2 linked regions of the Flammeovirga yaeyamensis genome follow. The protein of the gene in region 1 binds, or shares a complex with, the protein of each later gene. Links are inferred from orthologs where the notes say so. Each region holds a gene or a part of one and is shown on either strand. Other genes may lie near its edges. The genes, in order: hslU and hslV.

What was found.
Region 2: the proteins of hslU (region 1) and hslV are in contact, whole or in part, in a solved structure (PDB 1G4A), measured with the Escherichia coli proteins. The link is inferred for Flammeovirga yaeyamensis from one-to-one orthologs.

What each region holds. Positions count from the first base shown.
Region 1 is NZ_CP076132.1:753,496-765,647, reverse strand. Bases 5,194-8,019 are described here. They hold hslU (ATP-dependent protease ATPase subunit HslU), read right to left. Parts: upstream 7,381-8,019; coding sequence 6,007-7,380; downstream 5,194-6,006. Other genes in these bases: porQ (type IX secretion system protein PorQ), read right to left, coding at 7,407-8,019; KMW28_RS02970 (SusC/RagA family TonB-linked outer membrane protein), read right to left, coding at 5,194-5,628. Outside these bases: KMW28_RS02985 (S8 family serine peptidase), read right to left, coding at 1-82; KMW28_RS02980 (hypothetical protein), read right to left, coding at 88-999; KMW28_RS02975 (SusD/RagB family nutrient-binding outer membrane lipoprotein), read right to left, coding at 1,008-2,495; more of KMW28_RS02970, read right to left, coding at 2,497-5,193; more of porQ, read right to left, coding at 8,020-8,465; KMW28_RS02955 (M16 family metallopeptidase), read right to left, coding at 8,468-9,703; Holliday junction branch migration DNA helicase RuvB, read left to right, coding at 9,802-10,833; KMW28_RS02945 (tetratricopeptide repeat protein), read left to right, coding at 10,930-12,152. UniProt on the Escherichia coli protein: ATPase subunit of a proteasome-like degradation complex; this subunit has chaperone activity. The binding of ATP and its subsequent hydrolysis by HslU are essential for unfolding of protein substrates subsequently hydrolyzed by HslV.
Region 2 is NZ_CP076132.1:188,419-200,627, reverse strand. Bases 4,670-7,552 are described here. They hold hslV (ATP-dependent protease subunit HslV), read right to left. Parts: upstream 6,443-7,552; coding sequence 5,897-6,442; downstream 4,670-5,896. Other genes in these bases: KMW28_RS00690 (M1 family metallopeptidase), read left to right, coding at 6,901-7,552; KMW28_RS00700 (1-aminocyclopropane-1-carboxylate deaminase/D-cysteine desulfhydrase), read right to left, coding at 4,745-5,626. Outside these bases: KMW28_RS00725 (DUF5916 domain-containing protein), read left to right, coding at 1-1,154; KMW28_RS00720 (alpha/beta fold hydrolase), read right to left, coding at 1,169-1,990; KMW28_RS00715 (50S ribosomal protein L25/general stress protein Ctc), read right to left, coding at 2,164-2,745; KMW28_RS00710 (ribose-phosphate pyrophosphokinase), read right to left, coding at 3,046-3,969; KMW28_RS00705 (hypothetical protein), read right to left, coding at 4,169-4,555; more of KMW28_RS00690, read left to right, coding at 7,553-9,471; KMW28_RS00685 (hypothetical protein), read right to left, coding at 9,591-10,373; KMW28_RS00680 (transmembrane-type terpene cyclase), read left to right, coding at 10,635-11,375; KMW28_RS00675 (NAD(P)-binding protein), read left to right, coding at 11,330-12,209. UniProt on the Escherichia coli protein: Protease subunit of a proteasome-like degradation complex believed to be a general protein degrading machinery. The complex has been shown to be involved in the specific degradation of heat shock induced transcription factors such as RpoH and SulA.

The sequences.
Region 1 (12,152 bases):
TTTGTCTTATGTTTTGAGCATATCCGTTATGAATAAAAAACAGACAGCCAAGTATTGCTATTATGAAATTAATTTTTCTCATGATGTCTATTTTTTAGTTAAGAATAATGTCCATTGTCTTGTCGTAATTCCATCAGAGAACAAAACATCCAAGCTAATCTCTCCGGAAGAAGCGGTCGTACCTGATATCGTTATGTATTCATCAGATGGTCCCAAGAACTCTCCACACTGATCGATAATTTGGAAAGGAATATCTTGTAAATCACCCGCGATATTTGATATCTCATACAATCCCCAAATATTGTCTGGGTTGGCACTATCTGCCGTTTTGGTTATGGTTACATCTGGGACGTCAACAATTCCTTCATCTTTAGTAATTCTTGCAGCATATGTACCATCTAAATCAGATGGACAGTGGATATCTCTAATAAGAAGATTATATTCTCTTTTTATTCCACCTTGTCCGACAGTTACCTCAGAATTATCATCAAGATTTTTTGCTGAAGAGAGAATAACACTTAAGAATTTACCATTAGGTTTATCTACTCCTTGAACTACCAATGGAGAAACTTCGATCGTAGCTGTATTTCTTGTATTGGTAAAACTCTGTTCTCCCGATTCATCTTGCGTTTTTTCTCTATTCTTTATGATAAAAGTCCCCCCATTTTCGGTGGCAAACTTCTCTACAATAACAGATGAATTGGCTTCATTTCTTTCGATAGCCTTTGCTGTAAAATCGGTTCCAAAAACGGCATCTCCTGCAAAACTATATTTTACTTCCACACCTCTTGATGTTTGAATAGCATAAGGCATTTCTACTACCAAACTCAAAGGAATAGAATTTTCTCTCACAGAGTCAGGAGAAGTTGTTGCGGTTTCAAATGAAACTGTAGAACCCGAAAACCCTGCATTCAGCTCTTCTGAATATGTATCGTATAACTCGCAACTTTGAAAGGTGAAAGCTATACCTAAAGTGATGATATAAATTAATTTTCTCATACAATTTGTTAGTTAGAGCTCATAAACCACATTGGGGCATCCAATGCTTTCTGACTCGGGTTATTAGGATTTGAACTTATTTCACTAGGTGAATAAGGCAACCTTGTAATATGATTGGATAAGGTGGCATCTTCAGGAAGTGGACGGTTGGATGGGTATCCTGTTCTTCGAACATAAGTCCATGCATCTATTCCTCTTTTAAAAGTTTCTATATATCCTTGTTGATGCACAGCTGTTAATGCATTAGCTGTTGATAAGTTTTGTAAATCTGGAAGAGAATTGTTGTAGTTTTCAAACCCTTGAACTGTTACTCCTTTTCCAGATGCTTGTACTGTTGATAATGAATTGAGATGAACTACATTTAACAAGATGCCTTCTCTATAATAATCATTCGCATCTACAGTTGTACCATTGATCCAACCATTCAAAATCGCTTCAGCTCTCATAAACTTTAACTCGGCTGCTGTTATCCAAAAATCTGGAGAGGTGGCCGTAATGTAATGCAAACTCAATACTGAAGTCACCGTAAACGCAGATCTTGATCCAGGATCCACCCCTCTATGAGGTACCTGATCAGATGTCCCATCCGGTCGATCATAAAATATATCAATTCTAGGATCATTTGATCCTCTTAATAAATCAATAAATGGATTGGAAGCATAGAAAAATAAACTTTGTCCACCAGCAAATTGAAAGTGAAGTTTATAAAACTGATTGGCATTTGTTAGATCATCATAATAATCCAACTTTACTTCATCTGCTAAGCTTTCAATGTGGGCTGCATTAAAAGCTGCTTCTAATCTTGATCCAGCATAACCAGAATCTTTAGCCGCGATGACCATCAAAGTTTTAATTTTAATAGAATTGGCAAACAACAACCACTTATTCATATCCCCTCTGAATAAAAGATCTTCTCCAGAAATCTTATTCGGGTCACCTACATTAATCGACCCCATTGCCTCATCCAATATTCTCACTATCCCTTTTAAAACGATCTCTTGCGTATCGCTATTGGGGAATAAAATATCTGTATCTAAAGATTCTGAAAATGGAATATCTTCAAACATTAAAGTAAGATGATAAAAACAGAAGGCTTGAATTATTTTGAATTGAGCGGCAGTATTTACTTCTCCATTTCTATTCGCTAATAACTCACCTCTTGATGCATTTTTTAAAGCACTTACATAAAATGTAGACCAAGTATTGGTTTGTGGAAATGTAGGTACAGAGAAATTATCTGATGTTGAAAACACCGAAGCCCCTGCCCCAACATAATGTTGCGCCCAACGGTTAAACACATCGGTTTCCATCACTTTGTCTGATGAAATACCAGTGATACAGGTTGTCATTAATAACCCTGGTTGTTCTGCTACCTGATCATCTCCAGCAGCAAAAGGGTCTTTATTAATATCCAAGATGCTGTCACAACCTCCGAAAAGAAAAGTCAGGCATAAGGATAGACCAACGATATAATGATAGGTTTGTTTATTTTTCATCTTAGAATACTAATTTTAAGTTACCACCAAAACTTCTCGTAGAAGGTAAACTACCCATTTCCACAGCTCCAGAAGCATCACTAGCCGATTGGAATAAACTGGTTTCTGGGTCAATATGAGGAATCTTACTGTAGATGATCCATAAGTTTCTAGCTTCAAAACCAACAGCTACAGATTTAATAAATCCTGATTTAGCCACTAAAGACTGAGGTAAAGTATACGCTAAACTTACTTCTCTTAATTTCACATATGTCTTATCAAATACAGATCCTTCGGCAATACCACTTGATGAATACGCTTGCCAAAAATCTTGATGAGACACTGAAATATCATTCGGCTTCACTGTACCATCTCCTGATTCTATGTAAGCATTTCTATCTACAAAAGATTGTTCTCTGTTTACGGCTGTTTCTTCTGCTAGACCATTAAATCTTAAATCGCCAACAGTTCTTGAAATCATTTTTCCTCCTTGATTCCAGTCGATCAAAAAGTTTAGAGTAACACCCTTATATGTAAAGCTATTTTGGAAACCTAGTAGGAATTCTGGCTGAATCTCACCAAATGTTTCTTCATCACCCTGCATTCTCAAACCAGTATTTGGATCAACCAAAATTTCTCCCGAATCTGCTCTTTTAAATCCAACACCTTGTAACTGCAATGACTCGCCAGGAACGGCTTGAACTGAAACCCCATTAAAACCAGAAGCAATTTGAAGTTTATCCAAACCTTCTATCAACTCAGTAACTTTATTTTGGTTTCGTGTAAAGTTAATTTGAGAGTTCCATTCAAAATCTTTTTTCTGAATTGGTATAAATGATAATAGTAATTCAATACCTCTATTCTGTACAGCTCCTGCATTTACTCTTTTGGTATTATAACCTGTAGATTCTGGTGTAGGTACAGCTAGAATCTGGTTCTTGGTCTCTATTTGATAATATGTAAAGTCTACTCCAATTTTACCATTAAAGAAGCTAAGTTCAGTACCTATTTCCCAAGAGTTCTGTCTTTCCGGAACCAAGTTTTCTGGAGGAATAACATTGGTTGCTGCATAAGCTGTTTGACCATTAAATGGATAATTATTCGTTGTACCAAACTGACCAAAATAAGAAGAACGAGGATAGTAATAATAATCCAATTGATACGGGCTTGTATCATTACCAACTTGTGCTGCACTTAATCTCAATTTACCATAAGAGAAGAAATCATTATGAATATTCAATGCCTCTGAGAAGATAAATGATAAACTGGCTGATGGATAGAAGTATGATCGATTATCTTTTGGTAGTGTAGATGACCAGTCATTTCTCATGGTCATATTCAATGTCAAGTAATTGTTGTAAGTAAGTGATATATCACCGTACATACCTAATAACCTTTGCTCTACAAAATCGGTTGTACTTACAGTGTTTTTAGCATTGGTTGGTGTATATAATTCTGACACTGATAACTCTGATGCAGATAATGTATTTCTCTTAAATACTCTCGAGTTATATTCATGACCTATAATTGCAGTAAGTTTGAATTTTTCACCAAAATCTTTTTGAATGGTCGCCATTAAAGAAGTGGTCAACTCGGTTCTTTCCATGTCATCATTTGTAAACGAACCATTGATAGCTCCCAATGTCCCTTTGGCTGATCGTGTAAATCGTTTATCCACACGATAATCTAAACCCGCTCTACCTCTAAATGTCAACCAATCTGTTGCCTTCGCTTCTAACATACCAAAACCGAAGAAACGATTTACATTGACGTCGTTACCATTTTTCTCTGCTACCCAATAAGGTGAATTTGAAAAACGACCAATCGGATTTTGTTCTCCATCGACTAATTGCAATCTCTCTAAAGGTGTTGTTCTTGGTATGCCATTAATAATTGATGTCAATACGTTGGGTGAGTTACCCCCTTGGGATACAGAACCACGTGTCTGAGATTGCACATAGTTCATACCTACTCTTGAGCTAATTACTTTATTTAATTTATGACCAGCATTTACTGCAAAAGTATAACGATCTAAACCTGCACCGGGAACAATACCTTTTTGGTTCATAGAAGTAAAACCTAATCGATAATCTCCTTTTTCTGTAGCAGAAGAAACATCTACTGAGTTAATAAAAAGTGAACCGGTCTCGTAAAAATCTTTGACATTATCTGGATAAGCAGCAAGTGTCTGCAATGGCCACTGACTTTCCGGAAGATTGGACGTGTCCGAAGCATAATCGTACATTGGAACCACTTGTCCATTTATTATTGGTCCCCATCCATTCTCCGAATTCTTATCGTATTTACCGTGGAAACCTTGTGCATATCTATTTTGGAAAGACGGCAATCTGTTCGGCGTTTCAAAACGCACACTAGAATTTAAACTCACCGTTGGTCCTTCTTTCGCTTTACCTCTTTTGGTTGTAATAATAATGGCTCCGTTGGCAGCTCTAGAACCATATAGTGCAGCTGCAGATGCCCCTTTAAGAACAGTTACTGAAGCTATATCTGCCGGGTTAATCTCACCTGCACCATTACCTGCATCAAAAGCACCTTGAATACCACTACCTGTAGAGATGTTTGTATTACTTACTGGAATACCATCAACAACAATCAATGGTTGGTTTCCACCACTCAATGAGTTCGTACCACGAATCACAATTCTTGTCGATCCACCAGGGTTAGAAGACGCTTGAGAAATTTGTACACCTGGAACTTTACCTGACAGAGAGTTCAAAAAGTTAGTTGATTTTACTCTATCTACTTCTTCCCCATCCACAGAAGTTACCGCATAACCTAGAGTTCTTTTTTCTCTTTCAATGGCATTAGCTGTGACAATTACTTCGTCGAGTTCTTCGGTATTTTCTTCCATAGCCACATTAAAACTGGTTCGATTACCAATTTCAATTACTTGGGATTTCATACCTATAAAATTAAATTCCAATTTGTTATCGCCCGGTTGTAAGGAAATTTTAAAGTTACCGTCGATATCAGATACTCCTCCTCTTCTGGTGCCTTGAACAACAATAGTTACTCCTGGCAAAGGTTTAACTCCATCAGTAACTGTCCCTGTAATGATTCTATCTTGGGCGTACGAATAGGTTAAAGTGATTAAAGAGAGTAGTAAAAAGCAAAGCGTCTTAGTTAATCTCATTCGTTCTTTGATGTTTACTTAAATTCAGTTTACTTTTTTTCATCGCCGGAAAGCTATATTTGATAGAGTACAAGAGTTAAGTTGATTAGGGCGTCCGCTCAGTTAATAATAGAAAGTTTTGCGAATGCGTATTTATTGGTTTAAATCAATAAAATTTGGGCGATCATTCTTCTCTTTTGATCGGTGATGAAGAAAAAACTAATTTTCACTTATAATATTACGTATAATTATTTTCTTTTCGAACTCTTTTGATAAGAAAAAATTATATTATTTTAAGAAAATTGAACTTTTTCAAGACAACTGTTTGATCGTGGAATTGTTAAAAAAAAGTCCTTGCTAATTTCATAACAAGGACTTAAATAATTAATGATTAATTAATTACAGTATGTATTGTGAAAGATCTCTGTTTTTCACTAACCCAGAAAGTCTTTCATGAACCATCTCTTTAGTAACCACTATTTGTGCATTTGCTCCTATTACATCAGGAACATCAAATAGTAGATCATTTAGTAGGTGAGACATTACAGTGTGTAATCTTCTTGCACCAATGTTTTCTACTTCCACATTAATCTCATGAGCGATTACTGCAATTTCATCCAATGCATCATCATTAAATGAAAGTTGAACGTCTTCAGCTCCTAATAAAGCTTCATATTGCTTAGTAAGTGCATTTTTAGGTTGACGTAAGATCACTTTAAAATCGTTTTCTGTTAAGCTTTGAAGCTCTACTCTAATTGGGAAACGACCTTGAAGTTCAGGAATCAAATCAGATGGTTTTGATAAATGGAAAGCACCTGCTGCGATAAATAAAATATGATCTGTTTTTACAACACCATGCTTTGTATTTACTGCTGATCCTTCAACAATTGGAAGTAAGTCTCTTTGTACTCCTTCTCTAGAAACATCTGCGCCTTGCTTAGAACCTCCACTTGCTACTTTATCAATCTCATCGATGAAAATGATACCTGAGTTTTCTGCAAGTTTTACTGCCTCATCTTTCACCTCATCCATGTCGATTAATTTTGCACTTTCTTGCTCTACCAAGATCTTACGTGCATCCTCAATGGACATTTTACGTTTTTTACTTTTCTTAGGCATCATTCCGCTGATCATCTCTTGGATGTTCATCATAGAACCCTCGTCGATTGGAGCTCCACCGATAAAGCCTAAATTACCAGAGTTCTTATCAACTGTAACATCAATCTTACGGTCTTCTAATTCTCCAGCTCTTAATTTTTCTCTGAAACGCTCACGAGTTTTTTCGTTTAGCTCGTGATCAGAATTAATATATTCTCCAGAATTATTAGTCGTTGGTGCAGATTTTAATGGTGGAATTAATGCGTCTAGAATAGCATCTTCAACAGCTTGAGCTGTTTTTTCCTCTACTAATGCTTTCTTTAATTCCTTTACCATGCTAACAGATTGTTCAACCAAATCTCTTACCATGCTTTCTACATCACGACCTACATAACCTACCTCTGTAAATTTAGAAGCTTCTACTTTTACGAAAGGTGCTTTGGCTACTTTAGCTAATCTTCTTGCAATTTCTGTTTTACCAACACCAGTAGAACCGATCATCAAAATGTTATTTGGCATAATCTCTTTTCCAAGATCGCCTTTCACATTCATTCTTCTCCATCTATTTCTTAGGGCAATAGAAACGTTCTTTTTGGCATCATTCTGACCGATAATATATTTATCTAATTCTGCTACAATTTCTCTTGGGGTCAAATAATTTGAGCTCTCTAGCATAATGTCTTTTATTTAAAGTGAATATTTTATTCGATGACAGTCTTTTTTCTCTTATCCCAACCCGTCGTTGCCACCGATAAGCTCAAACTGTTGGTTGGTCCAGCAATATGGTACCAAGCCACACTGTAACCGAAATTGATGTGTTTTTTTACCTTCAATGCCGCTCCCAAGGACATGCCTGCTAGACCTTTTACATTCTGAGCAACCATTTCCCGACGCCTCATGACGTTATAACCGGCACGAATGTTCAACACTTTGCCTAATACAAATTCACCTCCAAATGCAAAATGTCGTGACAATTTGTCAGCAAATGAGGGTTCCTCGTAGAGATCGTTGCCAAAAGCGTCCTTTTCTCCTTTTAAAGAAGAGTCTGTATAAGTAATATCAAATTGATGAATATGATGATAAGTTACTGAAAATCTAATGGGCATTCTTTCGGGTTTAAACGAAACACCTAATTGTGTATCAAAAGGTAATTCACTCTCATCATTCGGTTGGTATTGCTTGGTTACAAACCCTGCATTTTTGATGGTTAACCCGACTACTAAATCTTTGGTGGGGTGGATAAATGCTCCGTTTAAATCCAACATTAAAGCATTTGCATTAAAACTTTCGATTCTGGAAGAAGCAAACTTCAAATTCGCTCCCATAGAAAATACGCCTACTTTATGTGTATAACTTCCTTGAAACCAATAATCATTGGCTGTATACGTTCCGTTATAATTCCCGTTTTGATCAAAACCATCGAACTGTCCGTAACCCATGTAAGACATTCCAATGCCTACGATTCCTCCTCCTACTTGTTTAGCATAACCCAAAGAAGTCATTCCTGCAGTCATATGATAATCATAGTAATTTAAGAATGCCTGATTGGTAGATGCCTCTGTTAATAAAGCAGAATTGTAAAACATCGCATTAGGATCGTCTAATCCCGAGGAGACTAAAAAACCTCCCAAACCTACTTGTCTTGCATTATTGGCTACATTTAAAAAATTAAACGCTTGTGATCCGCCTAATTGTGCAAATAATGGATGAACAAATAAGAAAAGAAGTAAAGTAATGAACAGACGAAGGTTAGTTTTCATTATTATTTTGCCTTATAAAAAAGTGTAGAACAACTTTCTTCTTTCAGAATAGACTTTGCTTTTGTCATCACATCTTCTAACTGAACATTTCTAAGTAGTTCTTCTTCTTCGTTAATTAAATTAGGATTGCCTAGTAAAGCACCGAAAGCGATCGACATGGCACGAGGAAGAATTTCTGTTTTCCCGTAAGTCATCGAGAATTCTGCCAAGTTTTTCACCTTATTCATATTTTCTTCAGTAAATTCTGTATTCTTGAAATCTTTGATTACTTGGTTTAAACTTTGATTGGCTGTTTCCAGTGAAACACCATCAGATAATTTACCAGTAATACATAATAAACCGGGATCAAATGATCCGGTGATATAAGCATTAATACCAGAGAAAAGTTGCTCTTCCTTAACGAGTTTTTGATATAAAATAGAAGATTTACCTCTTCCCATTAAATCACTTACAAGATCGGAAGTATAATATTCTTTTTCCTTTCTTCCTTCCATATGCCATACTTTATATAACATATCGATTGGTACATCCTTTTCAACTTGTTGGAATCTGGCTTCCGTTTGTTTTGGTTCCACAGGAATATTTCGAAGTGGTTTCACCCCTGCAGGTATAGGTCCAAACCATTTTTGGCTTAAACGTTTCACCTCTTCCGTCTTCACATTTCCTGCCACCACCATTACAGCATTCGAAGGTACATAATACTTATGGAAAAATGCTTTCACATCATCCATAGTAGCGTCTTCAATATGCTTAATTTCTTTTCCGATAGTAGGCCATTGGTAACTATGCTTTTTGTAGGCCATTTTTCTTAAAATATGCCATACATCACCATAGGGTTGGTTAATATACCTTTGCTTATATTCTTCTATGACCACTTTTCGTTGTACCTCTAAAACTTTAGGGTCGAAGGAAAGACTCAACATACGGTCAGATTCCAACCAAAATGCCGTTTCAATATTTTGAGCGGGTAAAGTGATATAATAGTTGGTAATATCAGGTGAAGTGAAAGCATTATTAGATCCACCTACTTTTTGAATAGGAGTATCAAATGAAGGCACATTTACTGAACCACCGAACATTAAATGTTCAAAGAGGTGAGCAAAACCCGTTTTTTCAGGATCCTCATCCTTAGAGCCTACATCATACATTATATTGACAACCGCCGAAGCAACCGTTTGGTCTTCCAATACGAATACCTTTAAACCGTTATCAAGGACAAACTCATTAAAGTGAATCATTCTATATTTTTTATTTGACCAATAAAGTTAGTAGACCCTAACCACAATACAAAGGTTTAAAACATTTTACTACCTTTGTTTTCTATAGATTTTACAATATGCGAGAAGACTATTTAAATGGTGACAATTCAGGGTTCTCTGATTCCGATCGAGATATTGAGCGTGCATTAAGACCCCTTTCCTTTGATGACTTTACCGGTCAGGATAAGATTGTCGAGAACCTAAAAATATTTGTGCTAGCAGCCAAAAAGAGAGGTGAGCCTCTTGATCATGTCTTGCTACACGGCCCTCCGGGTTTGGGTAAAACCACCCTTTCCAACATTATTGCCAACGAAATGGAGGCGGAAATAAAAATAACTTCCGGCCCTGTTTTAGAAAAGCCTAGTGATTTAGCCGGACTTTTAACCAACTTAGAGGAAAACGATGTATTATTTATTGATGAAATACACCGTTTAAATCCTGTTGTGGAAGAATATTTATATTCTGCCATGGAAGATTTTAGAATTGATATTATGTTGGACTCGGGACCAAGTGCCCGTACCATACAAATTGATTTAAACCCTTTCACTCTCATTGGAGCAACAACGAGATCGGGCTTATTAACAGCTCCACTTCGAGCTCGTTTTGGTATCAATGCGCGACTGCAGTATTATGATTCTGCTTTACTTTCTACGATTGTAAAGAGATCTTCGGGAATTTTACAGACACCAATTAATGAAGATGCTGCATTTGAAATTGCCAGAAGAAGTAGAGGAACGCCAAGAATATCAAATAATCTTTTGAGAAGAACAAGAGACTTTGCAGAGATTAAAGGAGATGGAACCATCAATCTTGATATTGCAAAAATGGCTTTGGGTGCACTTAATGTGGATCAAGGAGGTTTGGACGAAATGGACAATCGTATTCTCACCACCATCATTGAAAAATTCAAAGGTGGCCCTGTGGGAATCAACACAATAGCTACAGCCTGTGGTGATGAAGCTGAGACGATTGAAGAAGTTTATGAACCTTTTTTAATTCAAGAAGGATTTATCAAAAGAACCTCTCGCGGTAGAGAAGTTACCTTAAAAGCATACGAACATTTGGGAATTATACCCCCTTCTGATGGAAATCAGGGGTCATTGTTTTAAGAAATGGTAAAGGATTGGTCTAAATTAGATTCAATCCTTTATTTTTATGGTACACTTTGTGTGTATTTTATTAACAACACTATCAACATTAGATAATTGAAATTCTTTCTGTCACTATTAACTGCAAGTATATTTATATTTAGCGGTTGTAATAAAACTAACGAACAGGCTACTTCTGAGGAATTAAAAAAAGTTGAGCACCATAATTTTTATGGACTCGATTCTCTTAACACGACAATTGCGCGCCTGTTTAATGAAAAAAAATATGATTCTGCCATTTCATTGTCCTACGAAGGATTAGTCATTGCTCGTAGGCACAAAATGAATGGAGAGATGGCACAGCTATACCTATTTTTAACCAAAAGTTTATACAAAAATAGACAATTCCAAAAAGGTCAAATAGAAGGCTTAAAAGCTATTGACTTTATAAAATCAGAAGAAACAAAAGCATTAGCTGGCGATATATATCTCACCCTTGCTAGAAATTCAAGATATCTCAATCAATACGATTCAGCCATACATTTTTATCAAAAAGCTGTTGAATTTTTGGCATTGGATGATGATTATGTTGGTATGTCAATCGCTTATAACAATATAGGTGCTGCGCATAAAATTAAAGGTGATTATACTGAAGCACTTGAATATTATTTCAAAGATTTAGAATTAAATAAGCTTCATGATCTCCCAAAAGATCAAGCAATTGCCTGTAATAATATTGGTCAAGTAATGCTCATTACAAGAGATTATGAAACGGCCATCGATTACTTTAATAAAGCGGAGGTACTCTGTAGAGAAATCAACGATCAAAAAGGAATTGCATTAGCGAATAGTAATAAAGGCTCTGTCTATCATTTAATGCAAAAGAAAGATGAAGCTTTACAATTTTTCTTTACGGCTTTAAATATTTTCGATGAATTAGGAAATCAACAATTTAGAGTAGCAGAGACCCTTACAAATATTGGAAACACTTACATAGAGAAAGAAGATTTAGTTCATGCAGAATCTTATATCAATAGAGCTCTAAAGGTTTTCAAACAAATTGATAATCTAAATGGTATTATGAAAGCCTCTTATTTAAAGGGGGAAATACTATACAATCAAAAAAAATACAAGCAAGCGATTACTTACCTTTTTAAAGCAGAAAAATATTATCAACAAAGTACTCACTACAGGGTAGAATATAGAAACACACTCCTGTTAATTCATAAATGCTTATCTGCTTCCGGAGATTATAAAAAAGCCTACAACTATCAGCTTTTATATGCAGAAGTAAATACTGAGGTAAATAATTCCAAAGAAAAAGAGGTGATGGCTAAATT
Region 2 (12,209 bases), 560 kb from region 1 along the record:
CTGCTCGTCACTTTTTCCAACGTCCTGACGCCGATTGGGTCAATGTCGATTCTACAGCTACTTCTTTAACAGGAACAGGTGGTTATCTAAAATTTGGTCGTGGAGGCGGTTCTCCTGTTCGATATGAAGTAGGCGGTACTTGGCGTTCTCCAAAATTTGAAATCAATGATGTTGGGTTTATGAATCATGCCGACTTGATGGATCAATGGTCTAGAGTGAGTTATCAGACACTACAACCCGTAGGTGTTTTTAGAAACATTGAGGCAAGCTTAAGACAATATCTATATTTTGATTACGGTGGGAACATCACTTATTTAGGTTTCCATGGAGGTATTGAGCTTCAATTTCAAAACTTCTGGAGAATTGAAACTGGTGGATCTATTCAAAGGCAACGTTTAGATAACTTCAAGTTAAGAGGTGGGCCTGGATTCTTAAATCCGAATAGAGAAGTATTATGGTGGAATATAGGTAGTGATAATCGTAAAAAATTATCTTTCTACTTTGGTAATGAATATGGTTTTACCCAATTCGATGCCGGTCAAAACTTTGATGCTTGGTTTGGTATGAACTACCGACCAATAAATGCTATTGAATTGTCCATAAACCCTTGGTTCTCCTATAACTCAGATCATTTACAGTATGTGACTACCGAAGAAAATGGAAGTGGAAATAATTATATACTCTCAAGAATTGAACAACATACTACAGGGGTGACTATTCGAGCGAACCTTATTTTACGACCTAATTTATCTATACAATATTATGCACAACCTTTTGCTTCAAGAGGCGACTACTACGATTTTAAACGTGTGGAACAGCCAAAAGCAAAAAATTATGGAGATCGTTTTCATCAGTTTACTCCAGATGAAATTTCGTATAATCAAAACTCAGAAGAGTATACAGTAATAGATCCGCAAGGCGGAAATTATACTTTTGGGAAACCAGATTTCGATGTTGTCGAATTCAACTCCAACTTAGTATTAAGATGGGAATACATTCCTGGCTGTACTTTCTTTGCGGTTTGGTCTCAGGGAAGAAATGGTTTGCAAGAACCGTTTAGGGAATTTTCTTTAAATGAAATCGTAGACAATGTTTTCAGTGCACCATCCAATGATGTGTTTATGTTGAAGGCGACGTATCGATTTAGGAAGTAGGCAATTTTTTGGAATTAATTATTCAATTTCAACTTCTCTTCTTTCATCAACTCACACAAATCTTCATCAATTAATAAGTGACCTTTTGATAGTTGATGAAAACGCACATTATCTATTTGGCTGGCGAAGTCTTTGGCACCGTCAAGAATGATTACTTCATCCCTTTCACCGAAGTACATATCCACTGGAATTTTTCTATCGTTAATCATTTTTGATACGATGGATAAATCAGGTTTCATAAACCGGGAGGAAGTAGCGACTCCAAAAAAGCGTCTTCTTTGTGCTTTTGTTTCGAAATGATTCATGAAGAAGTCATACAAGAACTTTGATAACAAGCCTCGTCTGTAGCTAAAACCCACCAAAAGAAACATCAACTTAGGGAAACGCATCAATAACTTGATAGATTCTACAAACCACCTTGGAAGTTTCGACACATCGTATAATATATGGGTTTTTAGACCATCGGAAGCACATAAAATCAAACGATCTAACTTATCTGCAAAATACTTTTGTGTACAATAGAGGCTGATTTTCCCTCCCATACTGTATCCCAACAATGTAAAACGTTCTTGTTGATATTTATCTAAAATAGACATGATAATCTTATGGATGTTCCTTGATGAAAATCGAGAAGGAATCCATTCAGTTCCACCATGAAAAGGTAAAGAAAAAGACACAACGGTATGTGATTCTATCCAAGCAGGTGCAATGTGTCGGAACAAAGCTGCACTATCGCTAAACCCATGTATACAAATGAGTAGCTGATCACCCTGCCCAAATTCTAGATACTCTACCTTTCCTTCTTCTAATTCGATATAAAACTGATGTCCTTCCACGAAGCGATGAGATAATAATTGAATGAACCTTCATTTTAATAAAAAAATCCATATTTATAAAATCTATTCACCAAAAAATAATTGATAATCCACTGTAGGTCAATTCTTTTTTGACATAAAAAAAGAGGTAATCCCTAAGGAATACCTCTTTCTTATTATAACGTTGACAAAGACTATTCTGCGTCGCCTGCTGCGTCCATTGCTGAACGAAGCGCTCTTGGAATAGCGATTGAACCAACTGTAACTGAGTCGTTGTAAAGGATTTCGTAATCCTTAGCTTCGATTGCACCAACACGTACAGATTTACCTAATTCTAAACCTTCGATTGATACTTCTACGTTCTCAGGCATGTTAGCTGGAAGTGCTTTAACTTTGATTTTTCTAAGTTTAGCAACTAATTTACCACCAGTTAATAAACCTGGAGAAGAACCTACGAATTTCACAGGAACTTCCATTTTGATTTCTTTAGAATCGTTCAATTCTAAGAAGTCAACGTGAAGAAGTACTTCAGAAATTGGGTGCAATTGGTAATCTTGTAAGATTGCTTTTTTCTCTACACCTTCAATGTTGATGTTTACGAAACATACTTCTGGAGTGTAGATGATGTCTTTGAACAAGTACATTGGTACTGCAAAGTGAATTGGCTCTTCGCCACCGTAAATTACACATGGAGCCATACCTTCAGCTCTCAAATCTTTAGCGGCTTTCTTACCCAAGTCCTCACGCTTGTAACCAATGATGTCTACAGTTTTCATCGTCTTTTTTTAATTATAAAGTAAAACATGTTATAAACGCTTTGGTACTTGATCCTCCTTTACCCGAAAGTTAGACCCCATCCCAAAACATGTTACTTAGATTGACCTTTACAGGAAAATCAGCGTGCAAAGGTACAATTATATTCTCATTAATAAAAAGAAAACAAGAAAATTATTAACAACAAAAAGCTATTTACCAACAAGTTATGTCGATAAATAGCTTTAAAAATTGATGTAAAAAGAGAATTACCCCTTTTTTATCTTAGAAAATGATATAAAAAAAGTTCTAAATTTTATCGCTTAGATAAATAAAGAACTAATTGATTCGTGATCTTGGATTTTTCTAATTGCCTTAGCAAATAGCTCTGCAACTGAAAGGATATTGATTTTCTCTCTGTTTTCTACAGGAAGAGTATCCGTTACTACCAATTCTTCAAGACAAGATGCTGCTACTCTATCATAAGCAGGACCTGAAAGCACACCGTGTGTACAGATTGCTCTTACAGATTTAGCGCCTCTTTCCATGATAATTTCAGCGGCGTTACATAAAGTACCTGCTGTATCAACAAGGTCGTCAATTAGAATTACATCTTTACCTTCTACGTCACCAATTACTTGCATAGAAGCTACTTCGTTAGCTCTCTCTCTGTGTTTATCACACATTACGATATCAGCTTTGAAGTGTTTAGCATAAGATCTTGCTCTTTTAGCACCTCCTACGTCTGGAGAAGCGAAAGTAAGATTTTCTAAACCTAGGCTTTCAATGTAAGGAACAAAAATAGGAGATGATTGTAGGTGAACGACTGGAATGTCGAAGAATCCTTGAATTTGGTCTGCGTGAAGTTCACATGTCACCACACGAGTTGCACCTGAAGCAGTTAAAAGATTAGCAATCAATTTTGCTCCAATACCCACTCTTGGCTTATCCTTTCTATCTTGACGAGCGTAACCAAAGTAAGGTAACAATACCGTTACTGTAGAAGCCGAAGCTCTTTTAGCTGCATCAATTAGTAGTAATAATTCAAGTAGGTTGTCTGCAGGAGGACAAGTAGATTGAATGATGAAAACATCACAACCTCTTACAGATTCGTTAAAGTGAGTTGAGATTTCGCCATCGCTAAATCGTTGAAGAACAACGTCACCCAATGATTTACCATAGGAGTGAGCGATTTTACTGGCTAGATATTCTGTTCCGGATGCGGAGAAGATTTTAACTGAAGACATCAGTATATTTTTTGTGGTACACTATCTTATATTAAGACACTTAGCAAGTCATAAAAATGACACTAAGTATTCTAACGTCACAAATTTAAAATAAACATCTATAAATCTTTCATTCATTTAGAGATTTTAAAATAAAAAAGGTAATCTATGTCAGATTACCTTTAATATTAAAGAGTTATGATAGTATAATAGTACATTTTTAATCTCTTAGCACATAATAATATGTTCCTTCTGAAGACATTATTAAATCTGCTTTTTTAGAAATTTGATCGAGATCAACATTATGAACGTCTCCATTATGGTAATGTACAAGTCTGAAATCTTCAGCACTATATACATATACTTCCGAAACTTTGGTGACCTCATCTTTAAGGGCTTCGTTTTCCATTTGAGCACCTAAACCCCAATCTAATTCACTTATAGTTGCTTCTAAATTTACAGTGTATTCAGGGCCTAACATTTCAAGAATGGAATACTCTTCTGGCGAATACTCTTCACTGTTTAATTTTTTTATCTCATCAGTCTGTGCAAATAATACACTACCTATCAATAACAGAAATGCAGTGAAGAAAGCTTTAGGTTTCATGGTAGTATTGTTTTTGGTTGGGAATATATTTATATACGTAATTTGGGTTGTTACAGATTGAATTTATTTTTCCGCAACGTGTAAGTTTTATTTAATTTTCGATATCTTTAAAATATGTTAAATATATCAAAAAAGCAAGTTTTTAGGGTTATAAATCAAGATTTAACACTCGTCCGATGACATTTTTTTTTAGCGATTAATCTGTAATCCACCAGAATGAAGACATAGTATTCGATCACCTTTAGAAAAATATCCTTTACCTATAAGATCCATCACTCCATAAAGCATTTTACCAGTATAAATTCGCTCTAACTCTACGTGATGTTTTTGATGAAATTCCTCTATAAATTGAATCAGTTCTGGCTTTTTCTTGGCATATCCTCCAAAATGATAATCAGTAATTAACTCCCAATCCACATTTTCCTTCAAACCCGACTCTTTGATAAAGCCTCGAATATCATCATATAAAAATTCACCTCCTTTTAGTGCGGGGAATCCTAAAACTCTCATATTTTCATCAAGAGAAGAAATTAATCCCGCCAATGTACCTCCTGTTCCACCTGCCGCACATACAACATCAAATTGTTGATTAGAATTATTGATCTCTTCACCCAATTCTGCTACACCTTTTAACGCTAAAGCATTTGATCCTCCCATAGGTGCCACATAAAAATCACCCAACTCTTCCTTCAACCTTGGTATATGATCTCTGTAATTTTTAAATGAAGTGCGATCCATATACACTAACTTCATCCCCTGACTTTCAGCAAAACTTAATGTTGGATTTAAAGGCAAATGCTCCTCTCCTCTTATCATCCCAATAATCTTCAATCCATATAATTTCCCTGCCGCCGCAAAGGCATGAATATGATTCGAATAGGCTCCACCAAAAGTAAGTATAGTAGAATACCCCTCCTCTTTTGCCTGAAGCAGATTATACTTTAACTTCCTCCACTTATTACCCGATACATCTGGATGAGTTAAATCGTCTCTCTTTATAAAAAGGCGAACCCCATTCTGGTCTAGAATGGGGTTCTGAATTTCTTGTATCGGAGTGTTTTCTTTTATCACTTTTTTAAATGAAAAATTAAAAATGAAAAGTGAAAAACGTAGTTACTAATTCTAACGCAGGTGTTTCATGTAGTGTGTGGTAAAAACATCCTTGAAGAAACAAACTCAAAATTTGCACGGAATCCCCTTAATTATGAATTTACCTCTTACCTCTTACCTAAATAACTATATTCCTGTGCTTATGATACGCTATCTACATAGCATACCTTTGCCCCTTAGTTATTAGTTATTACCTATTAGTTAAAAACGAGCGTCAATTCCTAACTAAAACTATTCCTTCACCGACTCAATCACAAAATTGTGGTTCGTATAAATACAGATATCTGCAGCAATACTCAACCCTTCTCTTACCATTTCTTCAGCAGATAAATCTGGAGCATGTTTTTTAAGTGCTAGAGCAGCTGACTGTGCATACATACTACCAGAACCAATTGCAGCGATATCGTGGTCAGGCTCGATAACATCACCTGTACCTGAGATAATCAACACATCGTTGATGTCTGCTACGATCATCATTGCTTCTAATTTTCTAAGGTAACGGTCCGTTCTCCAATCTTTTGCTAATTCGATAGCAGCACGTTTCATATTCGTTTCTCCGTATGCACTTAATTTCTCTTGGAAACGCTCCATTAAAGTAAAAGCGTCTGCTGTTGAACCCGCAAAACCACAAAGGATTTTACCGCCCATTAGCGTTCTTACTTTCTTAACATTACTTTTTGCTACAGTATTTCCGAAAGTTGCTTGTCCATCTGCACCCAATGCCACTTTACCATCTTTTTTGATCGCAAGGACGGTGGTTGATCTAAATTTTTCCATGTTTATATTTTTATGTTATTAATTTCTTTCAAATGATTTGAATGATAGAAAGAACGATGTATCCTTTTCATCATTGGTGTTTTTGAGTTGAAGTATCTATTTATCTTATTGAATTTAATGCTTCCTTTCTCAAACTACAAACCAGATTTTGATTTTATGTATTATCAATAAATGACCCACCAAGGTAGACATCGACAAATTGTCAGATTATTTGATATTGCCCCTCATTTATCACTTTATCCTTATTAGTAATGACCCGATTTGTCAGATAATTCCATTTTCAACAATAAAAACCGTGTATTTTTCATTATACTTTTATAAAAAACAAGGATAATCAATGTTCACTTTAAATAGTCTCAATAATTTAGAGTATTTTCAAATTTGATTACGAAAAAAAATACCTAGAATTAATTCTATTACATAATTCGATGATAATAAATATAAAAAGGGCCATCCTAATGCTATTTAGTTCAGCTGCCCTCATGCAATCGTGTAAAACTACACAAAGTGTTGCCCAACAAGACCAAACAGAAGTAAACCCTAATTTAGTGGACACTCCTCCTGAAGCTATAGAGGAAGTGGAGGAAACACCAACAGAACCAGTTTGGGTAGCTAAAAAAGGACTTTATAATGCTGCGTACAATCAAGATTTTAGGTTATTACACACTCAATTAAAAGTAAGTTTCGATTGGGAAAAACAACGACTTAACGGAGATGCAGTACTTACTTTACAACCTTATTTTTATTCTCAAAAAGATGTAATTCTTGATGCTAAAAACTTCGACCTACATAAGGTGGAGTTGGTAGATCAAAAATCTAAAAGTTTAGGTGATTTAGACTATTCATATGATAGTCTTCAAATTCATATCGCTTTGGATAAAGAATATACTAAAGACGATATCTTCTATATCCATATCAAATATACTGCAAAGCCTAACGAAAGAGAGACTTCTGGTTCGGAGGCCATAACAGAAGACAAAGGTCTATACTTCATCAACCCACATGGTGATGAAATTGGTAAGCCTCAACAAATTTGGACGCAAGGAGAAACTTCTGCGAACTCTTGTTGGTTCCCAATGTTCGATCATCCAAATGTAAAGATGAAACAGGATATTTACATGACTGTTCAAGACAAGTATGTATCGCTTTCAAATGGTAAACTGGTTAGTCAGCAAAAAAATGCTGATGGAACTAGAACAGATCATTGGAGACAAGAATTACCTCACTCTGTTTATTTAACGATGATGGCCGTGGGTGATTTTGCCATTGTTAAAGACGAATGGAGAGGTAAAGAAGTGAGCTATTATGTTGAACCGGAATATGAAAAATATGCACGTACCATCTTTGGTAACACTCCTGAGATGATGGAATATTTTTCTAAACGTTTCGATTATCCTTTCCCATGGGATAAATACTCTCAAATTATTATCCGAGATTTCGTAAGTGGTGCAATGGAAAATACATCTGCTTCTACTTTTATGGAATCGGTTCAGGTAACTGATAGAGAAAAACTAGATCAGGATTGGGACTTTATTATTGCTCACGAACTTTTCCACCATTGGTTTGGTGATCTTGTCACTACAGAATCATGGGCTAACCTGCCACTAAACGAATCATGGGCCAATTACAGTGAGTACCTTTGGAGAGAGTACAAACAAGGAAAAGACGAGGCTGACTACAACATTCAATCTGAATTAGAAAGCTATTTATATGAATCAGAATCTAAACAAGAACCGTTAATTAGATACTACTATCAGAACAAAGAAGACATGTTCGATAGTCACTCTTACGCCAAAGGTGGTTACATTCTTAATTTACTAAGACATACTATTGGTGATGATGCATTCTTTGAAGGTGCTTCATTATATCTTAAAAATAACGCTTTTAAACCTGCTGAATTCGCACACCTTAGATTAGCATTCGAAGAAGTAACGGGTCAAGATTTGAATTGGTTCTTCAACCAATGGTTTATGAATGCTGGTCACCCAACGTTCTTTATCAAAGACTCTTTTGCTAACGGAACTGTAAAACTGATTGTTAGACAGGAACAAGATCCAAAATATACTCCAATCTATACGATTCCAACGAAAGTCAGCTTCATTTGGGAAGATGGTAAAAAGGAAATCAGAAACATCACTGTTAGTAAAGATGTAGAGACTTTCCAATTCTCTTTCGATACTGCCCCTGCAGTTGTTATTTTCGATCCTGACCATATTATTCCAGGTGTGTTCAACCATTCAAAAACAGCCAATGCTTATAAAGTTCAAGCTAAATATGCTGAACAAGTAATGCATAGAGTGGAAGCAATTGATAAATTAGGTGAGTCGATCACTGCTGATCCTTCGATCATTGCAGATATCAAACCTTATTTATCTGATGACTTCTGGGGAATAAGAGAACATGCCGTTGATGTATTTAATGACTACCAAGGTACAGGCGATCTTACAGAAGTTGTAAAAGAGATTAGAACGATGGCGATTAAAGACAAAAAATCGTCAGTTAGAGCCAATGCTATTAATACATTAAGTACGGTGGATAATGAGTTTATCAAAACGGCAAAAATTGCCCTTAACGATAGTTCTTATGAAGTAATTGCGACATCACTTTATCACTCGGCAAGCATTGAAGGCCCTAGCATTTTAGCCAAAGCTAAAGAGTATGAAGATGCGAAGAACCCTAACCTAGTTTTCGTTCTTTCCATCATTTATACTGATTTGGAAGTACCTGAAAAGCTTGATTGGTTTGATAAAAAATTAGCTGAAATGAACGATCAATACAGACAGTATATGTTCCGTTCGATGACCGGCTATGTGATCAAACTCAAGACAGATGAAGAGAAAATGAAAGCTGCTGATATTATCCTTAAATATGCTACGAATAAAGGAAGTAGTAAAAGCACTAAGATTGCCGCTTATCAAGCAGTCAGTCCTTTAATGGAAGTAGAAGGAATCAGTCAGAAAGTGGGTAAAGCGTTGGAAAACGAAACCAATAAAGAAGTGATTGAAGAGCTTTCTCAACAAGGATACTAAATAAGTGAAGAGTGAAGAGTGAATAGGGAAGAGTGAAAAGCGAGGTTAGGCCTGCTTTTCACTCTTTTTTTTGATTAAATGAAGATGTTCACTTTTCAAAAGTGAGGATATTCTTGATATTAATCTACTAGTACTTCTTCGGATACAATTTCTTCTTTCGGTGCTGAATAAGTAGCATTGTATTTTTTAGGCCACCATAATTTCCAATCGAATTTTAACCTTAATCCTCCTAAAATAGTATTCTTTATAGACGGTATTTCCATCTTTTCTGAAGGTAATCCATCGATATCTTTTAAATCTATAGCTACTTTAGCAGGCTGTACCTCTTTATCTGTCACTTGATATTGAGCAGTCCAAAAAGTAGTATCATTATTTACAATAGCATTGGTATGCCATAATTCGCTTAACTTTTCTGCGTTTGGAAAATCTGATATCACTCCTGTATCTCCATCCGCTTCAGCATTCATCTCTATTGCCTCAATATGTTTTCTAAATACCTTTTCGCTATAGTGTTTTACTTTAGGAAAATCTGATATCGGTAATGGAACTTTAAACTTCCCTAACACTTTGTTGATATGCCACATCAGTTGTCCACCCAAAACAATTAAAAAGCTGTTCACATATAAGATTGGCGACATTTGATAATTGACCGTTGGGTTGTTCTTAAAATGTACATAGGGTACAAGAGGAATCATTTCGTAATACCTCATGGTAAAGAAGGAGAAGAAAATATGGATCTTCTGAGTATTGAACATAAAAACTATAGGGTGTTCTCCTTCTGGAGTAAGTGTTTGTTCGCTTAAACCTATTTCTTTTGGAATAAGTTTAGTCACTTCGGATTTAGGGTAAGAAGTAGCGGCAAGTATAGCATCGCACTCTCCCCATAAACTGGCTCTTTTCATAGTATTAGTAGACTGTTGAGAAAATGATGAAAAATAGTTATCACTAAAAATAAAAAATATATGTAGTTACAATAATAAACGATTATTCTGATAATGGTTTGATATCCACCTTAAAACACTACTTATTTTATAATGGAATACATATTAAATGCGAAAATTATAATTTCAATACGATTTATTCTTTATATTTCGGAACACTCATTTTTTAATGAACATTTTCTCAACTATTAACTTACTACAAGAATTAGGGCTCTCGTTGCTATGAATTTTTTTAACTATATGTCGGACTGGTACCACCATGCTGTAAACGTTTTGGGGTACACACAATTCGAACTCATTTTATTTTTTATTGGTTTTCTTAGCTGGTTTGCAGCATACATCTTGATTATAAAAGGTGTAAGAAAGTATAAAATCAATGAAATGCCATTAATGGTTGGTCCTGGCAATTGGGTCTGGGAATTTATTTGGGGATTCATGTTTGAACCCGAATTAGGTATGCCATTTATTATTGGTGTTCGTTTTTGGTTCTTTCTTGATGTGTTCATCAACGTTACTATTCTTGTTTATGGATATAAACAATTGCCACTTCCTGTTTTAAAGAAGAGGTTTAGATATACGTATATCATTGCACTTATTTTCTGGTTCTTTACAGTTTACACTTTTGGAAAAGTAGGTGATGACAATCCTTTAGGAGTAACATCTGCTTTAATGATTAATGTAATCATGTCAGGTCTCTATATCTATCAATTAGTTTTTAATGCTAATATGAGAGGTAAAGGTTTATCCTTTAAAGTGGCTATTCTAAAATGTATCGGTACGGGTGTGATCACTTTAGGGTCGATATTTAAATGGCCAGAATCTCTTTTCTTAATCAATTTAGGAGTTATTTCTTTCGTAATCGATGTGATCTACATCGTGCTATTCAAACAATATAAACCAGTTAAAGAAGAAGAATCATGGGAAGCAAACCAAGAAGAATTGCAGTACTCGGTGGAGGCTTAAGTGCTATGACATCAGTGTACACACTGATGCAAGAACCGAACTGGGAAGAAAAATACGACATTACTGTTTATCAATTAGGATGGAGAATTGGAGGTAAAGGAGCAAGTGGTGTAAATCCTGAAATTGGTTACAGAATCGAAGAACACGGTCTACATCTATGGATGGGATTCTATGAGAATGCTTTCAAAATGATCAAAGATGTTTATAAAAATCTTGATCGTCCGAAAGATGCTCCAATGTCTACTTTCGAAAAAGCTTTTTCAAAACAAGACTATTTCATTTTCACAGAGAATGTAAATAATAAATGGGTAGACTGGAAAGTACCCTTCCCTGCCTTACCGGGTAAAGTGGGCGATGGGCAACTTCCATCAGTAGAAGAAATTTTAGAAGCGGTTTCTGATTTTATCATTCACCACATTGTGGGTTGGTTGGAAGATCATTTATCGCACATCAAAAATAAAAGTTGGCTTCAGAAGATTGTTGATTTCTTTATCAAATTATTTGGTGGAAAATCAGATGCTGAGGTTCAAAAAATCAAAGACCGTTTCTTCCATCACTTAGAAGAAGAATTGGACGCTCTAGACGATGAGATCATTGCTAGGATTCAGCCGCTTTTCAGTAAAGTCGTTAAAAGAATGACCGAGAAGCTGAAAAACGATGAGGATGTTAGTGATGTTCTAGAAAGTTGGAGAAAAATTAAAAACTGGATTTGGGACCTTTTGGGTGATCTAGTTGAGGAAAATGATACTGCTAGAAGAGCTTGGCTCGCTGTTGATTTTGGTACTACCCTTTTCACTGGTATGCTAAAAGATAAAGTGCTGACAGTTCAAGATG